One region of the Pseudomonas sp. HN2 genome, then DNA from elsewhere that is predicted to be linked to it. Evidence: predicted binding sites of a transcription regulator. Region 1 holds the regulator's gene; the other holds the start of a gene.
The links. Region 1 encodes FliA, which starts transcription of late flagellar genes. Its sites were predicted from a motif close to CTAAAGTTTNNNNNNNNNNNGCCGNTAA; they were not measured.
Positions count from the first base shown of each region.

Region 2: a site for FliA is predicted at 4,448-4,475, ahead of LIS66_RS13370 (methyl-accepting chemotaxis protein). Genes of this name have one in related genera too.

Region 1 covers NZ_CP085885.1:1,724,369-1,731,969, forward strand. The annotation lists gene flhF (flagellar biosynthesis protein FlhF) at 1-941, shown strand, start outside; gene fleN (flagellar synthesis regulator FleN) at 1,058-1,888, shown strand; gene fliA (RNA polymerase sigma factor FliA) at 1,885-2,625, shown strand; gene LIS66_RS07585 (chemotaxis response regulator CheY) at 2,793-3,164, shown strand; gene LIS66_RS07590 (protein phosphatase CheZ) at 3,183-3,971, shown strand; gene LIS66_RS07595 (chemotaxis protein CheA) at 4,008-6,281, shown strand; gene LIS66_RS07600 (protein-glutamate methylesterase/protein-glutamine glutaminase) at 6,331-7,461, shown strand; gene LIS66_RS07605 (flagellar motor protein) at 7,461-7,601, shown strand, end outside.
Region 2 covers NZ_CP085885.1:3,061,628-3,069,228, forward strand. The annotation lists gene LIS66_RS13350 (hypothetical protein) at 1-559, opposite strand, end outside; gene LIS66_RS13355 (hypothetical protein) at 561-1,010, opposite strand; gene LIS66_RS13360 (AAA family ATPase) at 1,342-1,866, opposite strand; gene pnuC (nicotinamide riboside transporter PnuC) at 1,863-2,426, opposite strand; gene LIS66_RS13370 (methyl-accepting chemotaxis protein) at 2,685-4,319, opposite strand; gene LIS66_RS13375 (undecaprenyl-diphosphate phosphatase) at 4,625-5,455, shown strand; gene LIS66_RS13380 (DUF1294 domain-containing protein) at 5,452-5,880, shown strand; gene LIS66_RS13385 (MmcQ/YjbR family DNA-binding protein) at 5,998-6,357, opposite strand; gene LIS66_RS13390 (LysR substrate-binding domain-containing protein) at 6,354-7,262, opposite strand; gene LIS66_RS13395 (FMN-dependent NADH-azoreductase) at 7,389-7,601, shown strand, end outside.

The sequences.
Region 1 (7,601 bases):
CGCGTGCGCTGGATTCGATGCGTTTTGAATTGAATAGCCTGCGCGAGCTGATGGAAGTGCAGCTCGGCACCCTGGCCTGGAATCAGCTGCAAGGCAGCCGTCCGGCTCAGGCCAATCTGTATCGCCGTTTGCAGCGCATCGGCCTGTCGGGCCCGCTGTCGCGTGATCTGTTGGCGCTGATCACCGATATCGAAGAGCCGCGTCAGGCCTGGCGCATGCTGCTCGCGCATCTGGCGCGGATGATTGCCGTACCGGAAGTCGAGCCGCTGGAAGAGGGCGGTGTGATTGCCATGGTCGGCCCGGCCGGCATGGGCAAGACCACCACGCTGGCCAAGCTTGCCGCGCGTTATGTGCTCAAGTACGGCGCGCAGAACGTTGCGCTGGTGAGCATGGACAGCTTCCGCATCGGCGCGCAGGAACAACTGAAAACCCTCGGGCGCATTCTCAACGTGCCGGTGACCCACGTCGATCCGGGCCAGTCGCTGGTTCAGGCATTGGATCCACTGCTACGCAAACGCGTGGTTTTGATCGATACTGCCGGGCTGCAAGCCAGTGATCCGGCGTTGCGCATGCAGCTTGAGAGTCTGGCCGGGCGTGGCATTCGCTCGAAAAATTATCTGGTACTGGCAACCACCAGCCAGAAACAGGTTCTAACCGCCGCTTATCACAGTTACAAGCGTTGCGGGCTGGCCGGTTGCATCCTGACTAAACTGGATGAAACGGCCAGTCTCGGCGAAGTGTTGAGCCTGGCGATCAGTCATGAATTGCCGGTCGCGTACCTGACCGATGGCCCACGGATTCCGGATGATCTGCATCTGCCGCGCCGTCATCAACTGGTCAGCCGCGCCGTCAGCGTGCAAATGCAGGAAGAACCCAGCGAAGAAGCCATGGCTGACATGTTCGCTGATATCTATCACAGCCCGACCAAGCAGGTTGGCTGAGGTAATCATGAACAGTTTTTGTACCTACATCGATGGTCTGCCACGCATTGTTCCGATCGGGAACGCGCAGCCAGTAATGTGGCCTCCGTCTATGCAAGACAAGGTAAAGAAATAACATGGGCAGCATGCATCCCGTACAGGTGATCGCGGTGACCGGCGGCAAAGGTGGCGTCGGCAAGACTAACGTGTCAGTGAACTTGTCGCTGGCGCTGGCAGAGCTTGGCCGTCGGGTCATGCTGCTGGACGCCGACCTGGGCCTGGCCAACGTCGACGTTCTGCTGGGGCTGACGCCCAAGCGCACACTGGCTGACGTGATCGAAGGCCGTTGCGAATTGCGCGACGTGCTGTTGCAGGGCCCGGGCGGGATTCGCATCGTGCCGGCGGCCTCCGGCACGCAGAGCATGGTGCACCTGAGCCCGGCGCAACACGCCGGCCTGATCCAGGCGTTCAGCGACATCGGCGACAATCTCGACGTGCTGGTGATCGACACCGCTGCGGGTATTGGTGACTCGGTAGTCAGTTTCGTTCGCGCCGCGCAAGAGGTGTTGCTGGTGGTCTGCGACGAGCCGACTTCGATCACCGACGCTTACGCGCTGATCAAGTTGCTCAATCGCGACTACGGCATGAACCGCTTCCGCGTGCTGGCCAACATGGCGCAGAGCCCGCAGGAAGGGCGCAACCTGTTCGCCAAGTTGACCAAGGTCACGGATCGCTTCCTCGACGTCGCCCTACAATACGTCGGCGCCGTGCCGTACGACGAAAGCGTGCGCAAGGCGGTGCAGAAGCAGCGCGCCGTCTACGAAGCCTTTCCCCGTTCCAAGTGCGCGCTGGCCTTCAAGGCCATCGCCCAGAAGGTCGACACCTGGCCGCTGCCCGCCAACCCGCGCGGTCATCTGGAATTTTTCGTCGAGCGTCTCGTGCAGCAAACCGCAGGGCCTGTGATATGACCGCCAGTGGCATGAATCTTTACAAAAAGTCGGCGCGTGACGCGCAATACGAATTGATCGAGCGCTACGCGCCACTGGTCAAGCGCATTGCCTATCACTTGCTGGCACGCCTGCCGGCCAGCGTGCAGGTCGAAGACCTGATCCAGGCCGGGATGATCGGTTTGCTCGAAGTGTCGACCAAATACGACGCCAGCAAAGGCGCCAGTTTCGAAACGTACGCGGGCATTCGAATCCGCGGCGCGATGCTCGACGAAGTGCGCAAAGGGGACTGGGCGCCACGCTCGGTTCACCGCAATACCCGGATGGTCAGCGACGCAATTCGCTCGATTGAAGCTAAAACCGGCCGTGACGCTAAAGATCACGAGGTTGCGGCCGAACTCCAATTGAGTCTCGACGATTACTACGGGATTCTGAATGACACCTTGGGCAGTCGCCTGTTCAGTTTCGACGACCTGTTGCAGGACGGCGAACACGAAGGGCTGCACGAGGATGGCGCCAGTGCGCATATGGAGCCGTCACGCGATCTGGAAGATGAACGCTTCCAGGCGGCGCTGGCGGACGCGATTGCCAATTTGCCGGAGCGTGAGCGACTGGTGTTGGCGCTGTACTACGACGAAGAGCTGAACCTCAAGGAAATCGGTGAGGTCCTTGGCGTCAGTGAATCGCGGGTCAGCCAGTTACACAGCCAGTGCGCGGCCCGCTTGCGGGGGCGTTTGGGGGAGTGGCGAGCGCGCTGAAGGCAGTGTGGGGACACTGCGAAACGAGGCTGGTGCGGTGATGAGCGGCGCCGGTCTCGATCCGTTGTGCTCCAGACAAACTTTAAGTGCTGCGCCGATTGATTGAAGTGGCGCGTCCAGGTGCTGGGCGCGTTTAAGACTGCTTGGAGGTCGAATTGAACAAAGACATGAAAATCCTCATCGTTGATGACTTCTCAACGATGCGGCGGATCATCAAGAACCTGCTGCGCGATCTTGGGTTCACCAACACCGTCGAGGCCGACGATGGCACCACTGCCATTCCGGTGCTCAACAGCGGCAGCATCGACTTTCTGGTAACGGACTGGAACATGCCGGGCATGACCGGTATCGACCTGCTGCGTCACGTGCGTGCCGATGAAAAACTCAAGCACCTCCCGGTGTTGATGGTGACTGCCGAAGCCAAGCGCGAGCAGATCATCGAGGCCGCACAGGCCGGTGTGAACGGTTACGTGGTCAAACCTTTCACGGCTCAAGCGTTGAAAGACAAAATCGAGAAGATTTTCGAACGCATCGGCTGATGAATGCGCGGGGGAGCTATGGAGCATAACGAATCTTCACAGGGCGATTTTGAATCGACCCTGAAAAAACACGCGGTCGAACTGGTCGAAAGCCTTGAAAAAGGCAGGTTCGGCGACGCGGTGCAACTGATCCATGAGCTCAATCAGACCCGTGACCGCGGCCTGTATCAGGAAGTGGGCAAGCTCACACGTGAACTGCACAGTGCGATCGTCAATTTCCAGATCGATCCGCACATGCCGCAGGCCGAGGAAGTGTCGCAAATCACCGACGCGACCGAACGCCTGGGCTACGTGGTCAAGCTGACGGAAGCCGCGGCCAACCGCACCATGGATCTGGTGGAAAGCGCCACGCCGGTGGTCAACAGTCTGGCTGATGAAGCGCAGACGTTGAGTGCCGATTGGGGTCGCTTCATGCGTCGCGAGGTCGGGGCTGAAGAGTTCCGCGAACTGGCGCGCCGGGTCGACGGTTTTCTGTCACGCAGCAGCACGGACAACCGTGCGGTGTCGAGCAATCTCAACGACATCCTGCTGGCTCAGGATTACCAGGACCTCACCGGTCAGGTGATCAAGCGCGTGACCCAACTGGTCACCGAAGTCGAAAGCAATCTGCTCAAACTCGTGCTCATGGCCAGTCAGGTCGACCGCTTCGCGGGCATCGAACATGACCGCGCCGCAATGCTCGCCGAAAAAGATCCACAAAAACATCTCTCGCAGGGTGAAGGTCCGCAGATTCATGCCGATAAACGAGAAGACGTTGTGTCCGGTCAGGACGATGTGGACGATTTGCTATCCAGCCTTGGATTTTGAAGTTAGGTTTTTAGACCTGTTAGGAGCACCCCATTAATGAGCTTCGGCGCCGATGAAGAGATCCTTCAGGATTTCCTGGTTGAGGCCGGCGAGATTCTTGAGCAACTGTCCGAACAACTGGTCGAGCTGGAAAGCCGCCCGGATGATGCAGATCTGCTCAATGCAATTTTTCGCGGTTTCCACACTGTAAAAGGGGGCGCCGGCTTCCTTCAGCTCAATGAGCTGGTGGAGTGCTGTCACATCGCCGAAAACGTGTTCGACATCCTCCGTAAGGGTGAGCGTCGCGTTGATGCAGAACTGATGGACGTTGTGCTCGAAGCACTGGACGCGGTGAACAGCATGTTCAGCGAAGTCCGTGAGCGCGCACCGATCACCGCCGCCACGCCGGAACTGCTGGCCGCGCTGGCGCGTCTGGCCGAGCCGCAATCGGCGGATGAAGCCGTGGCCGCACCGGTGGAAGTGGTCGAAGAACCGGTCGCCGAAAGCGCATCGGAAGACATCACCGACAACGAATTCGAACAACTGCTGGACTCGCTGAATGCCGTCAAGGCGCAAGCCGAGGCCCCGGCCGCTCCTGTGGCATCCGCGCCGGTTGCCGACACGGCGGCCAGCGATGAAATCACCGACGCCGAATTTGAATCGCTGCTCGATCAACTGCACGGCAAAGGCCAGTTCGCTGTCGATGCAGTCGCTCCGGCGCCAGCAGCAGCGGCTCCGGCCGCGCCTGCTGCGGGCGACAGCTCGGACATCACCGACGACGAATTCGAAGCGCTGCTCGATCAGTTGCACGGCAAGGGCAACTTCGCCGTAGACGCGCTGGAATCGGCGATCGCTTCGGCGCCGGCAGCCCCTGCTGCACCGGCCGCCGCTGCGGCCGGTAGCGACCTGATCAGCGATCACGAATTCGAATCGCTGCTCGACGAATTGCACGGCAAAGGCAAGTTTGACGCCGCTGCGGCGACTGCCGGCTCCGCATCAAGCGTCGCCACGCCAGCCGCGAAAGCTCCGGCCGCCGCTGCTGCGCCGAAACCTGCGGCCAAGCCTGAACCGAAAGCCGAGGCGCCGAAACCGGCCGCCGCTGCTGCTCCGGCTCCGGCCCGCGCGCCAGCCGCTGCACCGGCAGAAAAACCGGCCAGCGAAGCAGAAACTACCGTGCGCGTCGACACCGCGCGGCTCGACGAGATCATGAACATGGTCGGCGAGCTGGTGCTGGTGCGTAACCGTCTGGTGCGCCTGGGCCTCAACAGCGGCGACGAAGCCATGTCCAAGGCCGTGTCGAACCTCGACGTGGTCACCGCTGACCTGCAGACCGCCGTGATGAAGACGCGGATGCAGCCGATCAAGAAGGTCTTCGGGCGCTTCCCGCGTCTGGTTCGCGACCTCGCGCGGCAACTGAAGAAAGAGATCAACCTGGAACTGGTGGGTGAAGAAACCGACCTCGACAAAAACCTTGTCGAGGCTCTGGCCGACCCGCTGGTCCACTTGGTGCGCAACGCTGTCGACCACGGCATCGAGTCGCCGGAAGAACGTGAAGCGTCGGGCAAGGCCCGTGGCGGTCGCGTGGTGCTGGCGGCCGAGCAGGAAGGCGACCACATCCTGCTGTCGATCTCCGACGACGGCAAAGGCATGGACCCGAACGTCCTGCGTTCGATCGCGGTAAAACGCGGTGTGATGGACAAGGACGCAGCCGATCGCCTGAGCGATACCGAGTGCTACAACCTGATTTTCGCCCCGGGTTTCTCGACCAAGACCGAGATCTCCGACGTGTCCGGCCGTGGTGTCGGCATGGACGTGGTCAAGACCAAGATTTCCCAGCTCAACGGTTCGATCAACATCTACTCGACCAAGGGCCAGGGCTCGAAGATCGTCATCAAGGTGCCGCTGACGCTGGCGATCATGCCGACGCTGATGGTCATGCTCGGCAATCAGGCGTTCGCGTTCCCGCTGGTCAACGTCAACGAAATCTTCCACCTCGACCTGTCGACCACCAATGTCGTCGACGGTCAGGAAGTGGTGATCGTGCGCGACAAGGCGCTGCCATTGTTCTACCTCAAGCGCTGGCTGGTCAGCTCCGCCGCTCACGAAGAGCAGCGCGAAGGCCATGTGGTGATTCTTTCGGTGGGCACTCAGCGGATCGGCTTCGTCGTCGATCAACTGGTCGGCCAGGAAGAAGTGGTCATCAAGCCATTGGGCAAAATGCTCCAGGGCACTCCGGGCATGTCCGGCGCCACCATCACCGGTGACGGCCGCATTGCGCTGATTCTCGATGTTCCAAGCATGCTCAAGCGTTACGCCACAAAGCGTATTTGAATCCGGGACGGCGGCGCGATGACGCGCCGCTGCACCTAATGGAGTGTTTATGGCAGTCAAAGTCCTGGTGGTGGACGATTCGGGTTTTTTCCGCCGCCGCGTCTCGGAAATTCTTTCGGCGGATCCGAGCATCCAGGTGGTCGGCACGGCCACCAACGGTAAAGAGGCGATCGATCAGGCCATGGCCCTCAAGCCTGACGTGATCACCATGGACTACGAGATGCCGATGATGGACGGCATCACGGCGGTGCGGCACATCATGCAGCGCTGCCCGACCCCGGTGTTGATGTTCTCCTCGCTGACGCACGAAGGCGCCCGGGTGACCCTGGATGCGCTGGACGCCGGCGCGGTGGATTTCCTGCCGAAGAATTTTGAAGACATCTCGCGCAACCCCGAGAAGGTCAAGCAGTTGCTGTGCGAGAAAGTCCACAGCATCTCGCGCAGCAATCGTCGTTTCAGTGCCTACAGCGCGCCGGCTCCCGCCGCTGCGCCAGCGCCGACGCCTGCCCCGGCAGCGTCGAGCTACAGCAGCCAAAGCAGCCCTGGGCCGGCGCGTCCGGCGCCAGCGCCTGCTCGTGCATCCGCTGCCAGCGCTTCGTCGTCGGCCCCGAAACGCAAGGCCTACAAACTGGTTGCCATCGGCACCTCGACGGGCGGCCCGGTTGCGCTGCAACGTGTACTGACGCAACTGCCGGCGAACTTCCCGGCGCCGATCGTGCTGATCCAGCACATGCCGGCAGCGTTCACCAAGGCCTTTGCCGAACGTCTCGACAAGCTCTGCCGCATCAGCGTCAAGGAAGCCGAGGATGGCGACATCCTGCGTCCGGGCCTGGCGCTGCTGGCGCCGGGTGGCAAGCAGATGATGATCGACGGCCGTGGCGCGGTGAAGATTCTGCCGGGTGACGAGCGTCTGAACTACAAGCCGTGCGTGGACATTACCTTCGGTTCGGCGGCGAAATCCTACGGCGACAAAGTTCTGGCAGTGGTCCTCACCGGCATGGGCGCCGACGGTCGCGAAGGCGCGCGTCTGCTCAAGCAGGGCGGCAGCTCGGTGTGGGCGCAAGATGAGGCAAGCTGCGTGATCTACGGCATGCCGATGGCCATCGTCAAAGCCGATCTGGCTGACGCCGTGTACGGTCTGGACGATATCGGCAAGCACATCGTCGAGGCGTGTATCTGATGGATGTTCTCAGCCTTATCGGCCTCATCATGGCGTTCGTCGCCATCATCGGCGGCAACTACCTTGAAGGCGGTCACCTCGGCGCGCTGGCCAACGGCCCGGCGGCGCTGATCGTGCTGGGCGGCACCGTCGGCGCCGCG
Region 2 (7,601 bases), 1.3 Mb from region 1:
GGATGCTCAGGGTGTTAGCCATGCGGTTCCCCACCCCGGCACTCTGGTTCACCTGGATTACCCCGCGGCTGCCGGTGAAGGCCTGATCACTTGTCGTGACCTGGCGACTGCCGGGTGAGGTACCAGTTGCTCCTGAGCTCGGTAAAAACGCCACGTTCTGTTGCGAAAGGGCGCTGTCGTCAATGCTCTGCGGGCCGGCACTGATGCTGACGCGCGTCACGTTGGCCATTTGATTGTTGGCACCGGCACCCTGGTTCACACCGAGGATGCCGTTGCCATTGCTGAAAGAGTTGCCGCCGATGTTGGCGCTGGCGTCGATGGCGCGGCTGGCGGGCGTGTCGATGTTCTGCCTGACGCTGGTGGTGGCGTGGGACTCGGTGCCGATGGCGATCGCTTTGGTGTTGGCTTGCTGCATCTGGTCACCGGCGGCCTGGTTGACGTTGAAGTTGCCGCGATACTGGGCACCGGAATTCTGGATATTCGCCTGGTTGACTGAAGCCGGATCGGCCATGGCGCTGGTGCAGCCGAGCAGGGCGAGAAGCAGCAGGGTGCGATTCATGTCATTGGCCTCCGGCCATGCGAGTCAGAGGCGCCAGCCCGGTGCTCATCGCCCGGTTGACGGTGTTGGAGATCGACGCGCCAGAACCGCCGCCGCTACCGGTACGCATGCCGGGCAGTCCGTTCTGATTGGTCAGGGTGTTCATGCCGGGCAGGTTGGAGGTGGGCGTGGTCATGTTGCCGCGAATCGACGAACCGCTGGCGACGCTGGCGAAATCGCCGTCGCTGAGTTCGGTGCTGCTGAGGGTCTGGTTGATCCGCGCCGAAGGGTTGGCGTTGACCGTGGTCGGATAGGGGTCTTTGCCACCATTGCGGCCGATCGGGATGGGCTGAACGTCGCGGTTGAGAACGATCACGCCATTGCCTTCGGCTTGCACGCTGACGCTGATCAATGCGCTGGCGGCTGATCCGATCAGCAGGAGGCAGGTCAGGCTTTTATTGAAATTCCCCACGGCTGCAATTCCTTCTTCAGTGGGCTGGGTGATTCAGCGTTGTGAAGGAGAGAGCGAAAGCTGTGCCGGATTTGGATTGTCTTGTTTTTTCAATGGTTTGGCGGATATGAGCGGATGGCTCTGGTCGCTACTGTTTCACCGGTGATACACGCCGAGGATCGCTTGAGTGCCAATTGGCGTTGCAAAGCTCTGGATCAAGGGTTTGCGCCGATGTGTTTCAGCGGCGTAACAGGTGAGGTGACGCGGTGATGAACAGCGTTTGGACGGCGGCTTTGCGCGCTCGCGAGTGTTTCAAAAACGGACAGAATGCGCGAATTGCCCGCTTGCTGGCTTAGTCGGCCAGCAAACGCTCGACCGCCGCAAAGGCTTGCGCCTGGCGTTCGGCCCAATTGCCTTCGATCACTTGCATCGGCTGTTGATGCTGGACCAGCCACGTGCGAGTGGCTTCGTAGAACGCCATGCGATCTTCAAGAGCCGGTTGGCAGCGCTGGCCGTCTTCGGCCCAGTCGACCTGTTGCGGCGACAGCAGCAGGTGCAGATCGTAATGGCGGGCGAGCAACTCGGTTTCCAGCCAGTCCGGGCAGTCACCAAACAGAGTCTGGCTCCAGAGGATGTTGCTCAGAAGATTTGTGTCGAGGATCAGCAGCGCGGGTTGTCTGGCCCGCGCCTGATCTTCCCGGTGCAACTGACCCCGAGCGATGGCGGGGATGTCGGCCAGGCAGGTGTCCCGGGGGTTTTCTTCAATAAACCGGCGCACATATTCGTCAACGCGCACGCCGCCGAAACGCTGCTCCAATCCTGCCGCCAGCCAGCTCTTGCCGGTGGATTCCGGGCCGGTGAGTACCACGACTTTCATGTGCGCAACGCCGGATCGGCGCGCCATTCCCGCCAGCCTTGCACGGCGAGCAGGGTAAACAGCGCATAGAGCGCGGCAGTCAGGTACAGGCCTTTATAGATGAACAGGCCAACAAAGATGACATCGAGGACAAACCACAGCGCCCAGCATTGCAGGCGTTTTTGCGCCATCCATAGTTGCGCGACCAGACTGAAACCGGTGAGCGCGGCATCGAGCCACGGTTGTGCAGCGTCGGTCCAGTGCGCCATCGCCGCGCCCAGCAACAGGCTGCCGATTGTGCCGATACCGAGACCGAGCAGAATCGAGCGAGTGTCGAGGCGGCTGACTTCGCGTCCGTCGTGCATCGTCCAGGCGCGGGTCCATTGCCACCAGCCGTAGACTTGCAACGCGGCGTAGATCACTTGCAGCAACATGTCCGAATACAGCTTCACCTCAAAGAAGATCCAGCTGTAGAGCAACACCATGACCAGCCCGATCGGCCAGCACCACGGATTCTGTTTGACCGTCAGCCACACGGCGATGACACCGAGGGCAGCGGCGAACAGTTCAAGCCCGGACATGAGTGATCCTTGGGGGAGTCGAGAAGGGGGCGGATTGTACTGCATTAGTCAGATCAAAAGCCCCTCACCCTAGCCCTCTCCCGGAGGGAGAGGGGACTGATTGGGGGATGCTTTTGAGCTGCGCCGGTTTGAACGATCTTCGTTGAATCCATAATCGACTCGATTGTTCACGTCGATGTATGACGCCAGACACCTCGGTCGGCTCCCTCTCCTCGGGGAGAGGGCTGGGGTGAGGGGTGGGCTCACCTCGGTGATCGGTCAGACCCGGAACTGGCGCAGCAACCCGTTGAGCTGTTCGCTCAGTTGCCCAAGGCGCAGGCTGGCCGCGCTCGACTGCTCAGCCGCTAACGCGGTGCTATGCGAAAGCCCGGCCGCCTGGGTGACGTTCTGGTTGATGTCCTCAACCACATGGGCCTGTTGCAACGTGGCGCTGGCGATTGAGGCATTCAGTCCGTTCAGATTGCGCAACGCCTGGCCAATTGCATTGAGGCTGGCCCCGGCCAGTCCCGCCTGTTCAATGGTCAGTTGCGATGCCTTGCTGCTGTCGCCGATCACCTTCACCGCAGCCTCCGAGTGGTTCTGCAGGCGCTCGATCATCGACTGAATCTCCGCCGTCGACTTCTGCGTACGCTGGGCCAGCAAGCGCACCTCATCGGCCACCACGGCAAACCCGCGACCTTGCTCACCCGCACGCGCCGCTTCAATTGCCGCGTTGAGTGCCAAGAGGTTGGTCTGCTCGGCAATCGAGCGAATCACTTCCAGGACGCTGCCAATCTGTGTGCTCTCGGCCGCCAGCGTGCGGATCACTTCCACCGCCTGATCGATCGTGCCCGAGAGCTTGTCGATCTGTTGCAGGCTGCCATCAATGTTGATCTGGCCCTGTTGTGCCTGCGCTTCGGCATCGCGCATTTCTGCGGCGGCGTGTTCGGCGTTTTTCGCCACGTCCTGCACGCCGTAGGTGACTTCGTTGATCGCCGTCGCCACCAGCTCCATCTGCTGCGATTGCTGCTGACTGCGCTGCTGTGCCTGCGAGGCATCGTTGCCCAGTTCACTGGAAGACTGGCCCAGAGCGCTGGCCGACACCTGCAAGTCACCAATCACCCGGCGCAACTTGGCCGTGAAGGCATTGAAGTGATGGGCCAGCTCGGTGACCTCATCCTTGCCATGGGTATCGAGGCTGCGCGTCAGGTCGCTTTCGCCACTGGCAATGTTGGCCATGGCGTTCACGGTTTCCTGCAACGGACGGACAATGCTGCGGGCAATCAGTATCACCAGCAGCGCCATGATCAGCGCAATCGCCAGACCGATCACCGAAGCCTTGATCATCTGCTCCTGGAATTCGGCCTGGACATCGTCGACGTACACACCGGAACCGATCACCCAGCCCCAGGGTTCGAACAGCTTCACGTACGAAGTCTTCGCCACCGGATCAGTCGCGCCCGGCTTCGGCCAGCGGTAATTGACCATGCCCGCGCCTTTGGCCTTGGCGATGGCAACCATTTCGTTGAACACCGCAAAGCCGTCCGGGTCGCGGATCGCCGAGAGGTTCTGGCCTTCGAGTTTGGGGTTGGTCGGGTGCATGACCATCACAGGCGTGAGGTCGTTGATCCAGAAGTAATCGTTCTGGTCATAGCGCAAACCACGGATCGCGGTCAGCGCCTGCTTTTGCGCCGCGTCCCTGGTCAGGGTGCCGGCGGTCTCCAGCCCTTGGTAATACGTGAGCAGGCCGCTGGCTGTCTGCACCACATGCTGGGTTTTCTGCGCCTTGGCGTGGTAGAGGTCGTCGTGGATCTGCTTGAGCATCAGCACGCCCAAGGTCAGCAACATGACCACCGCCACAATCAAGATGAGCCACAAGCGTCGGCTGATCGACACACTGCGCAAGCTGTTCATAACGCTGTCACTCCGGATTCTTGTTCTTGTAATAAACGATCGCCAGCATCCAGCCACAGCTGAGTGCTCGGGACTGCGCCAGGCAAGACAGCCAACGCGCAGAGCGCTATTGAGGCTTGTCTGTTAGGATTTCGGCCCCGCGCGCGAAAACCTGAATCCGGTTTTGAAATTTCACGGAATTTTTACCGTTTCGTGTGGATCCTGTGCGCGCGGAATCGGTACAGCTTTTACCGGCTACGCTGAACGCAGTGAACGCTAAAAATACTATCGGGGCATGCCGGCGCGCATCGCTCTCTGGGGGATTGATGGATCTTTGGACTGCCTTGCAGGCACTGATACTAGGAGTTGTAGAAGGGCTGACGGAGTTTTTGCCCATTTCGAGTACCGGACACCAGATCATCGTCGCCGACTTGCTGAACTTCGGCGGCGAGCGGGCCATGGCGTTCAACATCATTATTCAGCTCGGCGCGATCCTCGCGGTGGTCTGGGAGTTTCGCCGCAAGATTCTCGACGTGGTGATCGGCCTGCCAACCCAGCCGAGCGCACGGCGTTTTACCGTCAACCTGCTGATCGCGTTTTTGCCGGCGGTGGTGTTGGGGGTGATCTTTGCCGACCTGATCCACGAATACCTGTTCAACCCGATTACCGTGGCTGCTGCGCTGGTGATCGGCGGGATCGTCATGCTGTGGGCCGAACAGCGCCAGCATGAAGTGCACGCTGAAACCGTCGACGAGATCCGCTGGACCGATGCCCTGAAAATCGGTTTCGCACAGTGCCTGGCAATGATTCCCGGCACCTCGCGCTCCGGCTCGACAATCATTGGTGGCTTGCTGTTCGGCCTGTCGCGCAAGACCGCCACGGAATTTTCGTTCTTCCTCGCCATGCCCACCATGGTCGGTGCGGCGGTGTACTCGGGCTATAAATACCTCGACCTGTTTGTGCCGGCGGATTTCCCGGTGTTCGCGATTGGTTTCGTCACGGCATTTATCTTCGCCATGATCGCCGTGCGCGGTTTGCTCAAGTTCATCGGCAGCCACAGCTATGCGGCGTTCGCCTGGTACCGGATTGCGTTCGGCCTGTTCATTCTGGCGACCTGGCAGTTCGGCTGGGTGGACTGGTCGGCGGCCAAGCCATGAACGATTCGCGCGCGCACCGCCCGCAAGGACGGCCTTCGGGCGGGCGCCTTCAGCAGGTGAAGTTGAAGCTGGTGGTGCTGCTGATCGTCTGCGCGCTGCCGCTGTTCGGCTCGCTGTCGATGTGGCTCAGCGGCATCTCGCGGCTGCCGTTGGCGGCTTACGGGATTGTCAGTGTGCTCGCGTTCTTTCTGTACTGGGCCGACAAGCGCAAGGCCCGCGCCGATGCCTGGCGCACGCCGGAAAACATCCTGCATGCGGTGGAACTGGCCGGCGGCTGGCCGGGTGCATTGATCGCGCAGCAGGTATTCCGGCACAAGACGCGCAAGGTGTCGTTCCAGATTCTGTTCTGGGTGATCGTGCTGCTGCACCAGGTGTTCTGGATTGACCAGATTTTCCTCGGTTCCAACCTGTTGTCTTTGATCTAAAGAACACACTTACCCCTGTAGGAGTGAGCCTGCTCGCGATAGCGTCTTTTCAATCAACAAGGATGTCGACTGATACACCGCTATCGCGAGCAGGCTCACTCCTACATGAGACCGGGATTACAGCAGCAGGCCGATTTGAGTCTTTTTGGGCAACTTGCTCACCACCAGTTGATGCGATCGCTGCAACAGCCCCTGCAATTCCTCCGCACCCAGCGGGTAGGGCGGATGCATGATGATCCACTGCGCCCGCGCCAGATACGGCGCCGGATGAATCCCCGGCCGATCGCAATGGCCGAGAAACAGATCCTTGTCGACCTTGAACGCCAGCGAATCGCCGCGTAATCCCTGTAAAGCGAACATCTTGTTGCCGGCAATCGAAAACACCCGCACGCTGCCCCATTTGTAGTCTTCGCGAGCACCGGGCAGCGCCAGACAAAATCCGGCAACCTCGGCTTCGCTCATTTTTCCCTGTTTCATAGCAACCGCTCCCCGCAGGCATTGAACGACTCGACCAGATGATCGATCCATGCGCGCACCGCTGGCATCACCCCGCGCCGATGCGGATACACCGCTTGCAGCCAGCCGCCAGGCAGTGACCATTCCGGCAGCACCTGCACCAGCGTGCCGTTACGCAATTCGGTCTCGCAGAACATCATCGGCAACACGGTAAAACCCTGACCGGCGAGGACGCAGGCCTTGCGCACTACGAAGTCATCGATACCCAGCCGCGCTTCCATGCTCAGATCGACACTTTTACCTTGCTGATCGAGCAGGCGCACATGAACCATGCGGTCGGCTTCCAGCGCGCCGAGCACCGGCAGGTTCTTCAAATCCTGGGGATGATTGATGGTCTTGCCCTGCATGAACGCCGGGCTGGCTATGACCACCGCCTGGGCCTGACGCAAGCGTCGGGTGACCAGCAACGGATCTTCATCGCCGTGATCGCGCACCCGCAAAGCGACATCGATGCCTTCAGTGACCAGATCCACACGGCGGTTGAGCAGCACGACTTCCAACTGCACCTGCGGAAACTTGCCGAGAAAATCGCTGATCACCGTCGGCAGCATTTCATGGGCAAGCCCGGTCGGGCACGACACCCGCAGCCGACCGCGTGGCTCGCTGGACATACTCGCCACGGCCTCGTCAGCCATCTCCGCTTCAAGCAACATCGCTTGGCAGTGGCGCAAATAGCGTTCGCCAACAGCGGTGAGATTCAATTGTCGCGTAGTCCGCTGCAGCAGACGCGCGCCGAGGCGTTCTTCCAGTTCGGCAATTCTTCTGGAGAGCCGTGACTTGGGAATACCGAGCAGTCGCCCGGCGGCGGCGAATCCGCCAGCCTCGACCACTTTGGCGAAATAGTAAAGATCGTTGAGGTCCTGCATGCGCGTTTCCAGTCGTTCTATCAATGGGACGAACTATCGCATTGTCGGCGACTAATCAGCTATTGGTTTGTTGCGTAGGATTGTCTCCATTCCGTCGCCGCCGGCGATTCTTTCAGGAGAACCCACATGAAACTGTTGCACATCGATTCGAGCATTCTCGGCGACAACTCGGCTTCCCGTCAGTTGAGCCGTCAAGTCGTCGACGCCTGGCAAGCCGCCGAGCCGAGCGCCGTGGTCACCTATCGCGACCTGGCTGCCGACGCGATCAGCCACTTCTCGTCGACCACGCTGGTCGCCGCCGGTACTACCGCAGAGCTGCGCGACGCTGTGCAACAGCAC